4 regions of the Salirhabdus salicampi genome follow, and region 2 is predicted to be linked to each of the others. Evidence: riboswitches for the same ligand, from Rfam matches in the RefSeq annotation. Region 2 holds a riboswitch; each other region holds the start of a gene.

Region 1 (4,795 bases), 380 kb from region 2:
CGGTAGTAATGATTTCTATCGGTTCTATAATTATTCAACCAATCATTGAAACGAGTGTATGGAGAACACTTGTTGCATCAGCAATTTTTATTGGAACACTAATTATAATGGAATATTTACAATTAAAATTTAATATTGTAGAGAAGTTTATTACAGGCAAATCAAAAGTCATCATTGAAAACGGTAGTGTAAACGTGGAAAACTTAAAAAAGTTACGTTTCACTGTTGATCAGTTGGAAATGAGATTACGACAACTAGGCATCACCAAAATTGCGGATGTAAAAGTTGCTACTCTAGAACCAAATGGTCAGATTGGGTATGAATTAATCGATGATGCAAAGCCATTAACAGTCGGAGAGTTTAAAAAAATCATGACCAATTATAGTCCTAAGGTTAACAACGAAAATATTTTCAGCGAAATAGAGGAAGGTCATTCAAAACAAAACCCAGATTATCTGCAATAACGAAAACAGCCATCTCATTATTGGATGGCTGTTTTTTGCTTTTTTACAAATGTTCATGGACAATTATACATTCCCTTCTTACTGCGGACATGTGTTACAATAAATAAGTAGATTTTTAAAGAGAGGAAGCGAATCGATTGAATAATAACGATAAAGTAATGTTAGTAGATGGGATGGCTTTACTTTTTAGAGGATTCTTTGCCACCTCTTATTCTGGCAATTATATGAGAACAAGTACAGGTATGCCGACAAATGGCATTTACGCCTTTTTGAAATATTTCTTAAATGCAATCGAGACGTTTCAACCGACCCATGTTATTTGTTGTTGGGATATGGGAAGTCGAACATTCCGTTCTGAGTTGTATAAGCCTTACAAAGCCAATCGCGCAGAACCACCTGAAGAATTGATACCCCAATTTGATTTAGTTAAAGATGTAGTGGAATCTTTTGGGGTTCCTAATGTTGGCTTGGAAGGCTATGAAGCTGATGATTGTATTGGCACCTTAAGTGAATCTTATCGGACTAATCATGATGTGCTTATTTTGACTGGGGATCAAGATATATTACAACTCGTAGATGAGCGAGTAGAAGTAGCTATTATGAAAAAAGGTCAAGGGAATTATAAAGTGTATAACACCCAAAACTTTCATGAGGAAAAGAATCTTTCACCAACGCAAATTGTCGATCTAAAAGGGTTGATGGGAGATACAAGTGATAATTATCCTGGTGTGAAAGGTGTAGGTGAAAAAACCGCACTTAAATTATTACACCAGTACCATACCGTCGAAAATATGTTAGCACATTTGGACGAATTGCCAAATGGAGTCCGAAAAAAAGTAAGTGAACACCTTGAAATGTTACATTTATCTAGAAAACTAGCAAAAATTTATTGTGACGTTCCTGTTAACTGTTCCCTCGAAGCGGCAAAATGGGATATGGATATCGAGAAAGTGTCACATAAGTTGCAAGAACTAGATATGAATTCGATGGTAAAATCTATCCAAAAGATAAAGTCTGTTGTGTAATGATTATTAGAAGGTTAAATATAGAGAAAAATGGCAAACCAGTAGAAATGCTGGGACGCAAAACTACGGGTCTAAAGATGTTATCTATGATCGCCGGGTCGCCTCTTATGAGAAGACAACTGTCGACTTAAGGGCAGTTGTCTTTTTATATCGCTTAAAAGGGAGAGAACATTGTGAGTGAAATAGACATTTCATATAACCAGGCTGAGGTAATTTTATCTATTTTAATCGCCATATTTGCCTCATATTCAGCAATAACGATTAACGACCGTGTACAACATTACAAGGAAACAAGACATCAAATAGTTTGGATGATCATTGGCTCATTTACAATGGGCATTGGGATTTGGTCCATGCATTTCATTGGTCTAATCGCTTACGATATTAACGTTCCCATTTTATACGATGGCCTTTTAACATTGCTCAGTTTGTTATTAGCTGTTGGTACATCTTTTACCGCCTTTTACTCAACAGTTGTATTTAACCAATTTTTATATAAGTATATTCTTTCTGGATTTTTGATGGGGATTGGTATTACTGTTATGCACATGATTGGTATGGAGGCAATGGTCATTCCTTTTAACACGAAACACACGGCTCATCATATAACACTTGCCTTTGTCATAGCTATTGTAGCATCTACGTTTGCACTCCTTTTACTATCAAAATTAAACAATCGCGGTAAAATCTATCGTCCATTTATTTTACCGAGTGCGATTTTGATGGGACTTGCTATTTCGGGAATGCATTATACGGCTATGGCTGGGTTTGAAATTTCAAAAGAACCTGTTCACCCCGATACTGCGTGGAGTAGTTTCATTATTCACCCAGAATTCTTAACAGCACAAGTGTCTCTTGTTTCGTTAGGATTAATTACGATCTCAGTTATATTCTCAACACTAGACCATAGGAAAAGTGTACTTGCCATATCAAATAGTCAAAAACGGTACGAACTAATTGCTACTCACTCCAGTGATATGGTAGCAGAAATAGATGACAACGGAAAAATTATTTATTTGACACCATCATATGAACAAGCCTTAGGCTTTCAATTACAACAGATGTTGCAATATAGCTTTTGGATATCGACGGTTCATCCGGAAGATGTTGGGAGAGTATTACAAAGTATAAATTGTGGATTGAAACAGTACAATGAAAAAGCAAATAGTATTGAATATCGGCAGTATACGGCAGAGGGGAAATGGATATGGTTAGAAACAAACCTTACTCAAATTGTAGGGAAAGATAAAAAAATACGTAGTATTGTACTATCCTCAAAGGATATTACGGATCGAAAAACATATGAACAAAAATTAACGGATATGGCGTATTACGATATGCTAACGAAAATTCCCAACCGGCAATATTTTGAATATGAACTAAAACGAGTAATTCAAAAAGCAAAAAGACGAAATGAAACATTAGCCGTTTTATATTTTGATTGCGACCAATTTAAATGGGTGAATGATTCATTTGGGCACAATGTAGGTGATAAGTTATTACAGAAACTGGTCCAAATTGTAAAAACGTGTATCCGGGAACAGGATGTTATGGGCAGGTTTGGTGGAGATGAATTTGTTATTTTGCTGAAAGATGTAACGAAAGAAACCGTTATTGAAATCGCTGATAACATTATTGACGTTCTTAACAAACCAATCGAAGTAGAGAATATACGAATTGTTGTCACCCCATCTATTGGTATTTCACTGTATCCATATCATAGCAAAACAGCGGATGATCTTATTAAGTATGCAGATCGTGCTTTATATAATGTGAAAAACAAAGGGAAAAATGGTTATCAGTTTTTCAATGACGAGTTAAGCGAGAATGTAGAAGAGGAAATTTTGCTGTCGGCTGATTTGCGACAAGCAAATAAAGAAGAAGAATTTTTCCTCCATTACCAACCTATTCTCAATGTAGAGACAAATAAAATCCACGCAGTAGAAGCACTTATAAGGTGGAAACATCAACAGTACGGCTATGTTGCCCCCCAATCGGTTCATTCCTATTGCAGAAAATAATGGATTAATTAAGGATTTAACAGAGTGGGTTATACGGAAAGCTTGTGAGGATGCTAAAAACTGGCCAGATGTCATTATATCCATTAATTTATCATCAAAATTGTTTTATTATCATTATTTAGTTGATATGATCTCCAATATCTTAGATGAGACACAAGTAAACCCAAGTCAAATCAAGTTTGAAATTACAGAGACGGCGGCAATGGAAAACGTTTCAAATACGATTTCTATATTACAACAGTTGAAAGGCTTAGGAATTCAAATTGCATTAGATGATTTTGGAACAGGTTTGTCTTCCTTAACTTATTTACATGATCTCCCGTTAGATGTCTTGAAAATAGATCGTTCCTTTATTAAGGATATCGTACAGGATAAGAAAAACAGTACGATTCTTAGACGAATGTTACAATTGGCTAAAGATTTGGAATTATTGACGATAGTAGAAGGAGTAGAAACAGAAGAACAGCTACAGGCTCTCAAATCTGAAGGAGTCCTGTATGTTCAGGGATATTATTATAGTCCGCCTATTCCTAAGGAACAACTAACGGATTATATAAAGAAGTCGAAGGTCGTTTAAATAAATTCCTTTTTCAATGGCACAATAAACCGTGGAGGTGTTCATACATTGAAAAAGGAAAGAAGAAGTAATAAAGGAAAAGTTGATTCAAGTGTTAATCCCCAGGGATTGTCTGAGGACGTAGCAGATCAACAACCAAGATCACAATTAGAACAAAGAGCTAAAAAACGAAACACGAAGAGTTAAGGTTATGGAGATCTCCATAACCTTATTTTTATTACGAATTAGCGAAGATGTGGTAAAATGTGTTAAGAATTATAGAAAACTTTTCGAAAAAAGAAAGGGTTGTGAGGTCAGTGCTACAAGATAAACCATACTATCACCTAGAGTTACAATCTAAAACTGACATATCGTTTTTATGGATCCGGAATGGTGACGATAAATATCTTATTAAAAAAGGAAACCCTAAAGAAGTTAGATATGAGTATAATATGATAGCCAAACAATTAGGTGGGAGTGTTCGGCGTTACGATGAAGAGGGCCAGCAGTTGTTAAAAGAGATCTATGAAGAAGCGGCAAATCTTAAAGGGCCAGTTTCCACTGAGACGATACCTACTAATCCAGCTAAAACCAGTAATGAGCAATTACATGCTAAAGAAAAGATAGAAGAGAGTAAAGAAATTACAACGAAAATGAAAAATGTCATCAGTGAGGATGGGGATCCGGTTACATATGAGTTTACGCTTTATTGGGAAAGGAAGCGTTATA
Region 2 (4,795 bases):
GGATTAGATGTTATTTTTAAACAGGCTGGATTTGAATGGCGAGAAGCCGGCTGTAGTATGTGCTTAGCAATGAACGATGATATCGTCCCACCAGGAGAACGGTGTGCATCAACATCAAATCGAAACTTTGAAGGACGTCAAGGAAATGGTGCTCGAACGCACTTAGTAAGTCCTGAAATGGCTGCAGCAGCAGCGATTGAGGGCCGATTTGTTGACGTTAGAAAATATGCAAAACCGGCTCTAAGTTAGGAGGAGGGGAATGAATGGAACCGATTCGCAAACATGAAGGCCTTGTATATCCATTAAACCGTGCAAATATTGACACAGACCAAATTATTCCAAAACAATTTTTGAAACGAATTGAACGTCAAGGGTTTGGTCAATTTTTATTTTACAATTGGCGCTTCGACGAACAAGACAATCTACGACCAGAATTTTCGTTGAATAATCCGAAATACAACGACGCTACCATTTTAGTAGCTGGTGAAAACTTTGGATGTGGATCGTCTCGAGAGCATGCACCATGGGCATTACTTGATTATGGTTTTAAAATTATTATAGCACCTAGCTTTGCTGACATTTTCTTCAATAATTGTATTAAAAATGGTATACTGCCAGTTATATTAAGTGAAGATGGTGTGGAAACGTTGATCAATAACGCGGAAAGCACTTCTTATAGCATTACAGTTAATTTAGAAAATCAAACGGTTAAGGATGAAAATGGATTTCACGAACAATTCGACATTTCTTCTTATCAGAAAGAAATGTTGTTAAACGGATGGGATGAAATTGCTGTTACCTTAACTCACGAACAAAAAATTGAGCAGTATGAAAAAGTAAAATGATAATTGAGGAGAGTGAAGACGTTGGGAATTGCTTAAATGGACAAAAAATTACGGATGCGATGGAACAGTTAGGGAATGTCGTACATCGTACTCCCTTAACAACTTCAAAAACGATGAACCGTGTTACAGGTAAGAACATTTATTTTAAGATGGAAAATCAACAAAAAACAGGGGCGTTTAAGGTACGTGGAGCTACCTATAAAATTGCCCAACTGACGCAGCAACAAGCTGTTAGGGGAGTTATCGCAGCTTCTGCTGGTAATCATGCACAAGGTGTAGCTCTAGCAGCAGCAAAAAAAGGGATTGAAGCAAAAATATTCATGCCGGAAAAGACACCTGAAGCGAAAGTGATTGCAACGAAGAGTTATGGGGCTAAAGTTGTGTTAACGGGTGAATCATTTCAAGAGGCATATGAAGCCGCCATGAAAGAACAGCGGGAAGCCAATAGTGTATTTATCCATCCTTTTGATGATGTTGATATAATGGCAGGTCAAGGTACAGTTGCAATGGAAATGCTCCAACAACAACCAATGCTTGATACGTTAATCGTCCCAATAGGTGGAGGAGGATTAATAAGTGGTATTGCAGTTGCAGCCAAGTTTATTAATCCGAAAATCAAGGTTATTGGAGTTCAAGCTGAGGGTGCTAGTGCTACGTATAACTGCTATCACCAGCAAGGGCCGTTTGCTTTACGACAAGTTAGTACGATTGCTGACGGAATTGCGGTAAAAAAACCAGGAGTTTTAACATTGCCCATTATAGAACAATATGTTGATGACATCGTAACCGTTTCGGATACAGACATTGCATCCGCAATGATTTGTGCATTAGAAAGAAGTAAAACTTTAATTGAAGGTGCAGGAGCAAGTGCTTTTGCAGCATTACTCGTTCACGGCCATCGCCTTCAATCACAGCATTGTGGAGTGATCGTAAGTGGTGGAAATATGGATTTATCAAAGATGGCACATATACAATCGTTAGCCAACCAAAACCAACTGATTAATATATCATAAAGAGAGAAAGAAGATTTCATTCCAGAATGAAATCTTCTTTTTTATTATTTCTTTCTACCTATTCACAAAATATTTAGCAAAATGTAGTTGAACATTTTTTATAAACAACGTATAATTTTATTCATTATACAAGACTATCTACCTATTACTAAATAACTATAAATACAATCTTGTGATAAGTTGGCAAACCATGTTGAAAAACTGGGACGCAAAGCCACGGGCCTAACGATTCGTATGAAATTATGGTAGCCGGGTTGCCGCAAAATTGAATGCACAGTTGATAGCACAACTGATTCAATTTTGAATCATTGTGCTTTTTTTGTGTGAAAATAGAAGAGTCTTAGTAGCTAGGATACTTTTCGATGATACATATTGTTAGCGAAAGTGTAAGCGGGGTAAAATCAAGATTCATAGGAGAGAGTATTTAGTGGGAAAAGATAATGATGCGTTTTATCAATCTGCTAATGGTTGGTATAAAGAGCTAAGTAAAATTGTTAATCATCTTCGTGTTGGCATTTGGTCATACGATGTGATTGAGAAGAAAGTGTTATATGTCTCAAAAGGAATAGAGTACATTTACGGTGTAAATAAAGAAGTGTTTTTTAATAATTCCGATCTCTGGAAAAAATTTATTCATCACGATGATCAATCTGTAGTAGAAGACCGTCAAGCTAAGCTGTGGTCAGGGGAAAACTTGCTTCATGAATACCGTATTGTAAGACCAAATGGGGACATTGTATGGGTAGTAGATGAAACAATCCCTATTTTGAATGAACATAATGAGTTAGTTCAATTAGTTGGAATTATTCAAGATAACACGAGACAAAAATTGATACAAAAAAAATTACAAGAAACAGTTAATTATGATGAAGTAACCGGGGCACCTAACCGAAAGGAATTGCAAAAATATTTCGCCCATATTATTCAAAAAAACAAACAAAAGACATTAGTGTTAAATATTGATTTAGATGGTTTTAAACGAATTAACAATTCTTTAGGTCATATGATTGGGGACGAAGTATTAAGAGTTGCCGCCCAAAGAATACAACATGTCACAGGTAAAAATGGTGTTTTCTTCCGTTTGGAAAGTGATGAATTTTTAGTGGTACTGACTACAAAAAATTTGTCGTATGAGAAGTTGCTTCAGCAAATTATTCAAGAATTCGAAAGGCCCATTACGATTGGAACAGAAGAAATCTTTTTAACTGTTAGTATGGGAATATGCTTTTACCCAAAGGATGGGGAAACGTTTGATACAATTATGTACCATGTCAATGCTGCGTTAAGACAAGCGAAAAGTTATGGCAAGAACAATTATCAAATATATACACCGGAAATGAACGATGAATCATATCGCTTATTATCTATAGAGAAGGACCTACATTATGCGATTGAAAAGAACGAACTGTTCATGGTTTATCAGCCAAGGTTAGCGTTACCGATGAATCGTATTGTTGGTGCGGAGGCTTTAATTCGTTGGCGCCATCCGAAATGGGGGATTGTATCTCCGGCTGAGTTTATTAGTATTGCGGAACAAGGGAATATGATTGATGATATTTCTACATTTGTGTTTCGCTCAGTTTGTACTCAACTTAAAAGGTGGCAGCAAGATGGATATGATGTAAAAACGATTTCCCTGAACTTATCTGCAAAGAATTTCTTAAATGAAGGATTAACGGAAACAATTGGTAAAATTATCGAAGATACAGGTGTGTCTCCTCAGTTTATTGAAATTGAAATTACAGAATCGTCGATTTTATCAGCTGAAACGGTAGTGAAAAGAGAATTAGAAAAATTGAAGGAGATGGGATTCAGAATTGCGCTTGATGATTTTGGTACCGGATATTCTTCTATTTCCTATTTACGACGTTACCCTATTGACACGTTAAAAATTGACCGTACATTCATTCGAGATCTTGAAAAAAATGAAAGAGATCTTACCATTGTGAAAAATATTATTAATCTCGCACAAGACTTAGGCATGACTGTTGTTGCTGAAGGTATTGAAACAGTCAAACAATACGATTTAATTCGTTTGAACGGTTGTAATGAAGTACAAGGGTACCTGTTTAGTAAACCTGTTATGGATCTAAAGATGACGAATTTCCTAGAAGAAAAAGTAATGTTATCAACAAAAAACGAAAAGGACATAACGGATGAACGGAAACACAAGCGTGTCATTTTACACTTACCCCTGAAAGCAATACTTCGTAAACCATCCTTACAGAAAAGTGAGGAAATTGCTGAAGTATTAGTTGAAAATATTAGTGTTAAAGGTTTGAAATTTATATCTCCATTACATTTAGAAACAGATGTACTTTACACCCTTGAAACCAACCTATGTGGCAAGACTATTACGCTCTCAGGAACAATCGTTTGGTCAGAGAATGTTGGATTCGATATATATAAATACGGTGTTCAATTTCAGTTATCTGAAAAAGATCAGAAACTATTGAACTCCTTACTCAAAACGTTAAAACATTTAGTAACCCAGTCACCTAAATCTGTAGAAGGTTGGTTTATTGATACGAACGCTTTTAGCTTTTTGAAAAGACAATATAAAAATAAAAACAAACAATAAGAACGCTTGGAAAACCAAGCGTTCTCTGTTTACCATAGTCCAGGTCCATGCCCATGCCATGGATGAAGCTTACCATGATGGTGATGTCCATGGTAATGTCCATGGTGATAGTGATCATAATGAGGATAATGTCCATAACCGTGATAAAAAGGATAGCCATAATCGTATCCGACCCACGGTTGATACCCTTGAAACCCTTGAAACCCTTGTGCAGCTGTTCCTGCTGCTGCTCCTAATAAGAAAGGAACAACTGGCCAAACTCGTTCTTGCTCACCATGTTGCGCTTGCATTGGATCTGGAAATTGTGGAAATTGATTATACATTGAAAGTCCCCCTTATGTGAATTCATAACCATT
Region 3 (4,795 bases), 320 kb from region 2:
TTTATCTGCATAAACTCCTTGTTCAGCTGCACCAGGTGAAGCTATAATTAGCGCAGACGCAATCAGAATAATGACTATACCAATACACAGCTCCGCTACAACTTGCGGTTGAACAGTAGTAGAACCTAGGCGAATCAATTTTCGATTATATAATGCAAAAATGCTCACTATGATGACGAGAATGATTTTAATTATTATAAATGTTCCCCAATTGCTGCTCGCCCAGGAGGAAAAAGTGTAAGAGGGAACAAATTGAATTGACATCCAAATTCCGGTCACAATAGTAAGCATTACACTAATGAGAGCCCACTTGGAAAACTTTGTCAGTAATGCTTTCGTACGTACACCTGTAAGTAACCCAACTAACCCTCCAATCCAGATTCCGATGGAAAGAAGGTGTATTGAGTTCATTGTTATATTAATCATCCCACCATATCTAGGATAAGATGAGTGCCCTGTATAAAAAGAAAATAATAATAAAGAGAGGGCGAATAATACGTAACGATACCTTTTAAACATAAAAGCACATAGTATGAAGAATACTTGTACGGTAGGGAATTGGAATATGTTTAATTTGATTAGTTCTTGAAAGCTTTCTACAGATAAAACGTTTATTGTATAAAGTAAGTATATAATGTATCCAAGGAGTGTAATAAATAGCAAACATAGATTAATCCAGTCTATCTTCTTATTATTAGTCCTTATTGCTATGAACCGCTGGTAACAAGATAGGCCAAACAGTACCAGTATACCTCCAATCATCAGGAAGTGACTGAATTGTTTTGTATCGAAGTTGGTAATAAGTGATGGTTGATCTATCTCCTGTTGACCTTCTATTGAGGTAAATTCGTTTACGGCAAAATAAAAGATTCCCATTTTTTCTTCATTTTTGTCTGGATCTGCTGGACGGACAAACCATGACAGTTGGTAACTCCCCATTTCAAGTGGTTCTTCCACATGTAGTGTTACATGGCTAGGGTCATTTGGGTCTACGATAGGTTCATTCATAATCATTTGTTTTTGATCGTTAAATAAGCCCATCATTGCAACTTGAACAGGTTCGTTAAACCATAATTCGATTTCATCAACTTGTCCCTTAACTAAATCACCGTCTTTGGGCTTGGAAGTAATCAGTTTTAAATCTTTAGTTTCATTGTTTTCTTTATGAGTTGTACTTATGTAGAATTGAAAATTCTCCCTTATCACATCTCCGTCTTGAGCGATTGCCTCTATTTCGACACTATAATGGCCTGGACGTAACGTTCTATCAAACATAATTTCGATGTGAGTGTTACGTTCATTCCGTAAATGCACGTTACCGATATCTATCATTTCGTCATCCCTATTTATCGTGATAGATTCAGAATGGATTTCAATTGGGTCTTGAAACCAGATCTCAATTTTTTTTATGTTTTCCGTAACTTCACGATTGTTCTGGGGAGACGTTTTTTCAATGGAAGAGTGGGCGTAAATTTCAACAGGAAAAGCGAGACTATAAAGTATTAAGATAATGAATAAATAAAATTTAACATGTAGATTCATTGATGAACACCACTTACTTTCTTTTTACTAGGTTATATATAGGCTACCATACAATAGGTTTTAACAAAAACAAAAATAAAAACCCTCCAACAGGAGGGTTACTAATCATTACTTATAAAAATTATTCGTCATCTTCGTCATCATCGTCTTCGTCATCATCTTCATCATCATTATCTTTGTGTTCATCTTCACGCTCTTCGCCTTCGCGTTCTTCATCTTTGCGTTCATCTTCACGCTCTTCGTCTTCGCGTTCTTCATCGTCATCATCATCTTTTTTGTGACCCTTTTTCTTACCTTTTCCTTTATTCGCTTTTTTATCAGCTTTCTTTTCCGCCTTTTCCGCTTTCTTTTCCGCTTTTTCTAGTGCTTTTTCAGCCTTTTTTTCAGCCTTCTCTAATGCTTTTTCTACTTCTTCTTCAGTTTCCGCTTCTTCTAAAGCTTTATTTGCTTTATCTAGAGCTTTTTGTAGTTTAGTAACAGCTTTTTCTTGGTGTTTTAATGCGTTTTGAATACTATTTTTTGCAGCCTGTGGTAAATCTTCACGTTCTAATAACGTATTTAACTGTTCTGTACGTTTTTGAACATTTTCTGTAACAACTCTCTCAATTTCAGATAAATCTTCGCCTTTTTCCTCTGCTTCTGTTAACACTCTTTCTGCTTCACTAACGTTCTCTTCAGCATCTTCAAGTAATTCTTCTGCTTTTTCCTCATCGCCTGTCTCAATGACGAGTTCAGCTTCTTTTAATCTTTTATCGGCATATTCATCTTGAAGAATGACCTTATCAACCGAATCCTCGGTTAACGCATATTCTGCGTCTTCCATTTCACGTGTCGTGTCGTAAAGATCTGAATCAGGGCTTACAACTTCTATTTCACGCTCATCTGTTTCATGTTCATCGGCGAATACTTGTCCTCCGGTTATAATAGCAAAACTTAAGACAATACTTGTTAGTTTTTTCATAATATACACTCCTTTTAATTTATGGTTATATTCGTTTTGAATTGGTTTATACTTTCTGCAGCTGCCTCATCGTACTTGGCTACAGGCGTTTTAAAACTGTAGATATACGTATGATGATCTTGCTTTTCTAAGTAAATATCAGTTCGAATACTACTTTTTCGCTTTGATTTAAAGGATATTTGGTTTGCGCTGTTTTGAATAATCTCTACGTTTCCTGAGGCGGTTTTTAGTTCTTGTTTAATTTCATCAAAGTTTTTCTCTGTATTGACTGATGTTATGATGGCTGTTGACTGTTCATTTTGAAAGGATACGATAAGCTTATGTTCATCCTTTTTCTCTTCATCAACGTTCCAACTATCAGTTTCATATACTATTAGGTTGAAATCATCGTTATCGTATAACACTTCTTGTTCTTCTTTTCGATCATCAAACTTGTTTTGATGATTCTCATCTCGTTGATTCTCATTCTTACATGCTGCGAGAACGATGACCAATAAGAACATGAAGATTAAGCTTAACAATATGTGCCGCTTCAACAATTCCCCTCCCTACCTATCTTAATAAAAAACACATCCGCTTACGTGGATGTGTTTATCCAGTAACCGGTAGCTGGCTGGCATAGGTGTAATCCATTAGCCCCTATAGCTTTGCGTCCTTAGTTTTCACTAAGTTTGCCATTAAACAATTAACTGTATTTTAGTACCCCTTAAATCTACTACAATATACGAAGCCTTAAATGCTCTTTTGGGGGTGTGGGAAAAAACTTTTTTTAATTGTTAAGCATATTATAGTTGAAATCGTTTTGAAGACAAGCACATCTTTAAAAATGATTCAATCTCCCTATATGGAAGTGGAAATAACTTTCATATATATCGACGTTGACTATGGCTTCCTTTTTGACTTGCACAGCATACATACCTTATTTTGAGTAGGAGATAATATAAGATAGCCTTTCATATTAATGGAAATATGTTTATAGTGGTTATGGTCTGGTTAAATAAAATAGGGAAGCAGTTATTCGTGGCACAAAGGGGAACATATTTATGGCAGAGCATAATACGAAAGATCATATTATTGACATACTCCACAAATCACGAAAGAACGATTTTCAATCTGTTCTAGATGAATTACAACCGTATGATATTGCTCGTATATATGAGTTGCTAGAGGCGAAACAACAAGTTCAATTTTTGCTTTTATTAGAAACTGAACAATTAGCAGACTTAATTCAAGAATTAGACAAAGAAAAACAACTAGAAGTATTAACCAAATTAGGGATTGAAAAATCTGCTAAAGTAATGGATTTAATGGACAATGATGATATTGCAAGTATGATTGGAGAATTAGACGAAGAGCAAGTTGAAACTCTCCTGTCAGGAATGAAAACAGAAGAATCCAAAATTGTTCAGAATTTAATGAACTACCCTCCTGAAACAGCAGGGCGGTTAATGACAAATCGTTTTGTGTGGATACCGAAACATTATACGGTGAGACAAACGGTTGAAAAATTAAAATCATTTGCCGAACTAGCTGAAACCATTAATTATTTATATGTAATTGACGAAGCAAAACGTTTAGTTGGTGTTGTTTCATATCGAGAAATAATTTTAGCTGATATTGAAGCAAAGATAGAAGACATTATGTTTACTAGAGTGATTTCTGTTAATGCCGATACTGACCAGGAAGAGGTAGCACAGCTTATTGAAAGGTATGATTTCGTCGCAATCCCAGTTGTTGGTCAAAATGATATACTTTTAGGGATTGTTACCGTAGATGATATTATTGATGTTGTCATAAAAGAGGCGAATGAGGATATTGAAAAATTATCAGCATCAGGTAAAGAAATTGATTTTGATACAAAAGCCTTTGTTGCTGCGTATCGTCGCTTACCTTGGCTCATTGTGTTACTTTTTATTGGGGTTGTTTCAGGTACAATCATTAGTCAATTTGAAGAAACCCTGTCTCGCGTTGTGGCATTATCCTTTTTCATGCCAATGATTGCAGGCATGACGGGGAATACAGGTACACAATCATTAGCAGTTGTAGTTCGTGGTCTTATACAAAAGGATATACATAAATCGGTCGTGACCAAATTAATTTTACGGGAGTTTGGTGTAGGGATAATCATTGGTACTGTTTGCGGCCTATTAATTGCAATTATTGCATACGTATGGCAAGACAATCCGTTTCTCGGTCTTGTTGTTGGAAGTTCACTTGTTATCACATTAATTATAGGGACGTTAGCGGGAACAATTATTCCGATCATATTGTATAAATTAAATGTCGATCCAG
Region 4 (4,795 bases), 400 kb from region 2:
AGGCATTAGCAGAAGTTATGAAGAAAAGAGAGTGATTATAAATTAGCTTAATATGATTATAGAAGGAGAACTATATATGAAAAATCCGTAAATCGTTTTATGGATAGAAAGTGAGCTAATTGAATTCGCGAAGCTTCACTCAAGAATAATTCAGTCATCGAAGACATCAATTAATCCTTATTGTCTCGGTATTACCATCTTTGAAGATATTGAGGAGCGGTACAATAATCCAACGGAAGAAATGAAACGACAGGGGGTTACCCCAAACTCAGGGCGAGATTATAAAGTAATCGAAAAGGATTGGACCGAAGTTCTGGATTAGCTTATCACCATGCGGGTCAATGGAGGATATCCATACATTACAGTAGAAAATGAAGACTACCAAAGAAATGGAGAATTGTATTTGAAACACCACTACGAAGGAACAGAGTAAGATCTTAACTATTTAGAAAAAACGACGCCTTATATTCATCAACTGTGGGGACGCACCGTCCATCTGGAAACCGTTGTGGAAGGAAGAAATGTGCTGTATTCAAGTGATTCTGATAAAGTGAAGAAGCGTTATTTGTAGGCTGCCTGAAGGGCGGCTTTTTGTTTATTGAACGGGGCCGAGAAGTTTGGAATAAAGAAGAAAATGTGTTTTTTGAACAAACAGTACACCTTAATTGTGATAGAATGTTTTGTTTAAACAGTAGTAGTATATTTTCACGGAGTGATTTAGGTTTAATCATAATTTCAGTTCATTCTGTTTTAATTCTCGAAATAAATCGTTGACACTGAAAATAAAATTATGATATTATAAAATATTTGCTAAAATATTTTAAATGTGTTAAGCTTAAGCAGGTTACCATATATGGAGGTGGATAATTTGTTGCAAGTTGGCGATAACATCGTTTATCCAATGCACGGGACAGGTACAGTTAAAGCTATTGAAGAAAAGGAAATCTCGGGGAAAAAACAACAGTATTATGTTATAAACATGTTAATTAGTAATATGCAGGTCATGATTCCCACGGATAAAATAGTGAGCTCAGGTATACGCCCAGTTACTGACATAATGGCATTAAAACACATTATACACATTTTTCAACATGGAGAATCAGATAGATTATTACCGTGGAAACAGAGGTTTAAAGTGAACACGGACAAAATAAAAACGGGTAAAATACAAGAAGGTGCTGAAGTTGTACGTGATTTACTGCGTATGAAGAAAGAGAAAGCACTTAATACAAGCGAAAAAAAAATGTTGGATAACGCACATGAATTTTTAATTAGTGAACTGAAATTAATTAAAGGGATTACTGAAAATGATATAAAGGGTTTTTGTTAAGGCTATTTTTAGGTCATGTCTTATATCTCCCTAAAAATAGCCTGATTTTTTCGGAATAAGTCAAACATTTCAAGGACAACGAAATTCAACTCACTTTAAGAATTATTAACCTCTTTTGTTATGTCTACACTCTGGATGTAGGGTGAAAGATACAGAATCTTTCATTGTTATGGAATTACAACATTCAACAAACGGTGGCATTACTGGAACAACGGTAATGCTTTTTTTGTATTGAAGTAAAATGACAGGTTTCTTAAACGGGTTTATTTCATAATAATCAGTTGAATAATACCCTCCCCATTTCTATGTGCTAAAATATAAAAAAGAATATATGAAAGGGCGGGAAACATGTCGAGAGGTGAAAAAATACTTCAAGAACAATATGGAACAACAAAGAAAGCAGCCTCATTTTATGAAAACCAAATGCTGAATTACGTAAATGAGGAAATGGCAGAGTTTATATCAAAGCAAGGAATGGTATTTATTGCAACCGCTGATTCAAGTGGTAACTGTGATTCTTCTTTTAGAGCTGGCTCAGCAGGTTTCGTACGGGTTATTGATGAAAAAACATTAATATATCCCGAGTACAAAGGAAATGGTGTTATGGCAAGTTTAGGAAACATAATTGAAAATCCTCATATAGGGTTAATGTTTATAGATTTCTTTGAGCAGAACATTGGATTACACGTCAATGGTAAAGCCTCTATAATAGAAAATAAGGAATTGACTTCACTAAACATGATACAGAAGATGGTTGATGATATTAAAGAAAAAGAAGGGAATAAACCAGAACGTTGGGTAGTTATCAGAGTTGATGAAGCGTATATCCACTGTTCAAAACATATTCCAAAGCTAAAACAGATGGACAAAAAAATTCATTGGGGAACTGATGATGAGAAACAAAAAGGTGGAGATTTTTTTAAAGTAAAACAAAGAAAAAATTTTTAAATATGTTTTTATATTATAGAAATGTATTCCTTTACGATTTATTAAAAATCAAGATGGATCCTTTATCTTAACATTAAAAGAAAACTACAATGTACCAGTAAACAATAAACGAAATATGTGCGAACTAACCTATAATTGTATATAATACGGAATAAGAATAGTAGAAAAGGAGAAATGTCTTAAATGAGTTCGGATGATAGGGTGGTTTCTAAACTATACAGAAGGATTATCACCGCCGATGAAATCAAAGCGATTTGGTTATATGACAAGCTCGACGACAACATGAAAAGGGCAATTCGATACAAGTTAAGGCAAAATGGATCTTCAAATGCTTCCAAGATATTAAGGAAAATTCATTAGATGACGTGAAAAATGATATTACAAAGTAATGTGGTCGCCACCTGATAGATATTACGTGATAAACGCAACGGAAAGATAACGAGTGTGTGCTAGTAATGAATGAGTCTTTTGATACCCGGACGGATGGGGAACCTAGTGACAACCGTTAAGGAAAATTACTAATAGTATAAGAATAAGTGGGAAGTAATGCATGTGATTTCCTCCAATTTTCTTTTTATCATATCTATTTGAGGATTTTCTAAAATATTTCTAGAAAAAATTTATAACCACCCCCAAAAAAGACAAGAAAACTACGAACTTTATACACAACAGGAAATAATCTTTATTGATTTTTAGATATTTTTAACCATAATGGTGCTAACTAAATATTGATAAGGGCAAACCTAGCGAAAGTTAGGGACGCAAAGCTATAGGGACTAAAGTCGTTAGACGATGTCAGCCAGCTACCGTTTGTACAAGACACACCTTGTTTAAAACGGGGTGTGTCTTTTGTTAGACGTTGTTGAGAGGAGTGAAGAGATGATGAAAAGTACACTAATGATTTCTACGCTGTTTATTATTATGTTAACGGCTTGTGGAGGTGGGGAAAAAAGCGACCAGTCACTAAATGAGGAGCAACCCCCACAACAGGAACCCAGCGGGGACCAGCCAGAACAATTGGCTATGTATGAATCTGACCAACTTACAGTTTTTGAAACAACTGGTTGGGAAATTACTGATGAAAAATTAGCTTCCAATCGTTTAAATGTTATGTTGAATGGTGACAAGGTTAAAGCAATTTTAACGGTAGTACCAAACGAAAAATCGTTTGATGAAGTAAAACAAGAGTTGAAAACAGGAGCAGGTGATGTAGAAATCATCCAGGAAGAAGATAATTATTTATCGTTTCAGTCAAAGCGGAACGAAAGTATAAAAACTGAGGTTTATTTAAGAGAAGAACATAATAATGTTTACGTGTTTACTTTTATGGTTCCTGTAACGGAATACGAGGCAAACAAAGAAAAAATCGAAAAATTATTAAACAATATTTCCATATAAGGGGAGGATAAAAAATGAAAAAACAATTATTAAGTGTAACGTTGAGCGCAGGGTTAGTTTTAGCAGGTGGACAAGCTTTTGCAGATGAACATGATGAGGTAGTTGATCCAAACTCAGACTTATACGATACAACACGTTTAATGGAGGAAGTGGAGTACGAGTTGACAGAAGATAGTGGGGACAAAGCTTTACTCCAAGATGAATATGCGGATGACCGTCTAGATGAGTCTGAGCTAGCAATTGAAACAGGTGATGAAGAGAAGGCGGAAGAGTTATTAGAAGATTATAATGAACACCTAGAAGAATCTGAGAGAAAGCTTGAAGAAGCGAAAGAAGAAGGAAAAGACGTTACAGAGATAGCAACAATTGTTGCGGTAAAGAGTAAAGAACGGACAGAGCGTTTAACAGCGTTATTAGAACGTGAAGATCTCCCGGCAGAAGCTAAACAGGGAATTTCAAAAGCTATTGAAAACCAAGAAAAAGCATCGGAAAAGTTAGCAGAAGCTTTGCAGAAAGCTGAAAAAGCTAACCAAAAAGGTGAAAAAAAGGAAAACGATGCACAGGAACGTGTAAATGACGCAAAACAACAAGGGGAAGAGAGAAAGAACGAAGCTCAGGAACGTGTAAATGACGCAAAACAACAAGGGGAAGAGAGAAAGAACGAAGCTCAGGAACGTGCAAATGACGCAAAACAACAAGGGGAAGAGAGAAAGAATGAAGCTCAGGATCGTGCAAGTGGCGCGAATGAAAAGGCTCAAGGGCAAAAAGAGAATCATGCAAACGATGTAGATTCAGCCGAAGAACAAGAAGTTGAAGAAAGTGAAGGGGAAGTTCAGGGACGGGAAAGTAGTAACGAGGCTCAGAAACCTGAGAAAGCTAATGTTGCAGGAGAACAAGGGCAGAACAAACGTAACAATGCTTCTAACGGTAGACAATAAGTAACGAAATTCGCATATGGAAACATATGCGGATTTATTTTTGAGAAGAAATTTCTAGGGTATTGAGAAACGGTGTAACAACCCAATGGAACAAATGTGAAGGGTCTGTACTAAAGCCATGTGTAAAGCCCTCAAATAGAACCTCCTTATTTTCCCCTACACTTCCCTCTACAAAAAAAGG

What was found. A riboswitch is a leader RNA that binds a small molecule or an ion and turns the genes downstream of it on or off. The one in region 2 is predicted to bind cyclic di-GMP.
Region 1: linked by a shared signal. The riboswitch ahead of NLW78_RS04885 (diguanylate cyclase domain-containing protein) and the one ahead of NLW78_RS02810 (EAL domain-containing protein) in region 2 are both predicted to bind cyclic di-GMP.
Region 3: linked by a shared signal. The riboswitch ahead of NLW78_RS01115 (hypothetical protein) and the one ahead of NLW78_RS02810 (EAL domain-containing protein) in region 2 are both predicted to bind cyclic di-GMP.
Region 4: linked by a shared signal. The riboswitch ahead of NLW78_RS00680 (hypothetical protein) and the one ahead of NLW78_RS02810 (EAL domain-containing protein) in region 2 are both predicted to bind cyclic di-GMP.

Annotation. Positions count from the first base shown of each region.
Region 1 is NZ_JANBWE010000001.1:919,646-924,440, forward strand. It holds gene NLW78_RS04875 (DUF421 domain-containing protein) at 1-464, shown strand, start outside; gene NLW78_RS04880 (5'-3' exonuclease) at 623-1,489, shown strand; cyclic di-GMP riboswitch class I at 1,512-1,595, shown strand; gene NLW78_RS04885 (diguanylate cyclase domain-containing protein) at 1,663-3,510, shown strand; gene NLW78_RS04890 (EAL domain-containing protein) at 3,473-4,087, shown strand; gene sspL (small, acid-soluble spore protein L) at 4,136-4,273, shown strand; gene NLW78_RS04900 (hypothetical protein) at 4,384-4,795, shown strand, end outside.
Region 2 is NZ_JANBWE010000001.1:534,693-539,487, forward strand. It holds gene leuC (3-isopropylmalate dehydratase large subunit) at 1-249, shown strand, start outside; gene leuD (3-isopropylmalate dehydratase small subunit) at 264-845, shown strand; gene ilvA (threonine ammonia-lyase) at 842-1,858, shown strand; cyclic di-GMP riboswitch class I at 2,031-2,120, shown strand; gene NLW78_RS02810 (EAL domain-containing protein) at 2,286-4,439, shown strand; gene NLW78_RS02815 (hypothetical protein) at 4,469-4,762, opposite strand.
Region 3 is NZ_JANBWE010000001.1:211,090-215,884, forward strand. It holds gene NLW78_RS01105 (copper resistance CopC/CopD family protein) at 1-1,542, opposite strand, end outside; gene NLW78_RS01110 (DUF5667 domain-containing protein) at 1,664-2,503, opposite strand; gene NLW78_RS01115 (hypothetical protein) at 2,518-3,039, opposite strand; cyclic di-GMP riboswitch class I at 3,105-3,189, opposite strand; gene mgtE (magnesium transporter) at 3,547-4,795, shown strand, end outside.
Region 4 is NZ_JANBWE010000001.1:134,233-139,027, forward strand. It holds partial or broken gene NLW78_RS00660 (FMN-binding negative transcriptional regulator) at 1-35, shown strand, start outside; partial or broken gene NLW78_RS00665 (SpoVR family protein) at 113-571, shown strand; gene NLW78_RS00670 (CarD family transcriptional regulator) at 854-1,330, shown strand; gene NLW78_RS00675 (pyridoxamine 5'-phosphate oxidase family protein) at 1,679-2,278, shown strand; cyclic di-GMP riboswitch class I at 3,005-3,089, shown strand; gene NLW78_RS00680 (hypothetical protein) at 3,158-3,676, shown strand; gene NLW78_RS00685 (DUF5667 domain-containing protein) at 3,691-4,614, shown strand.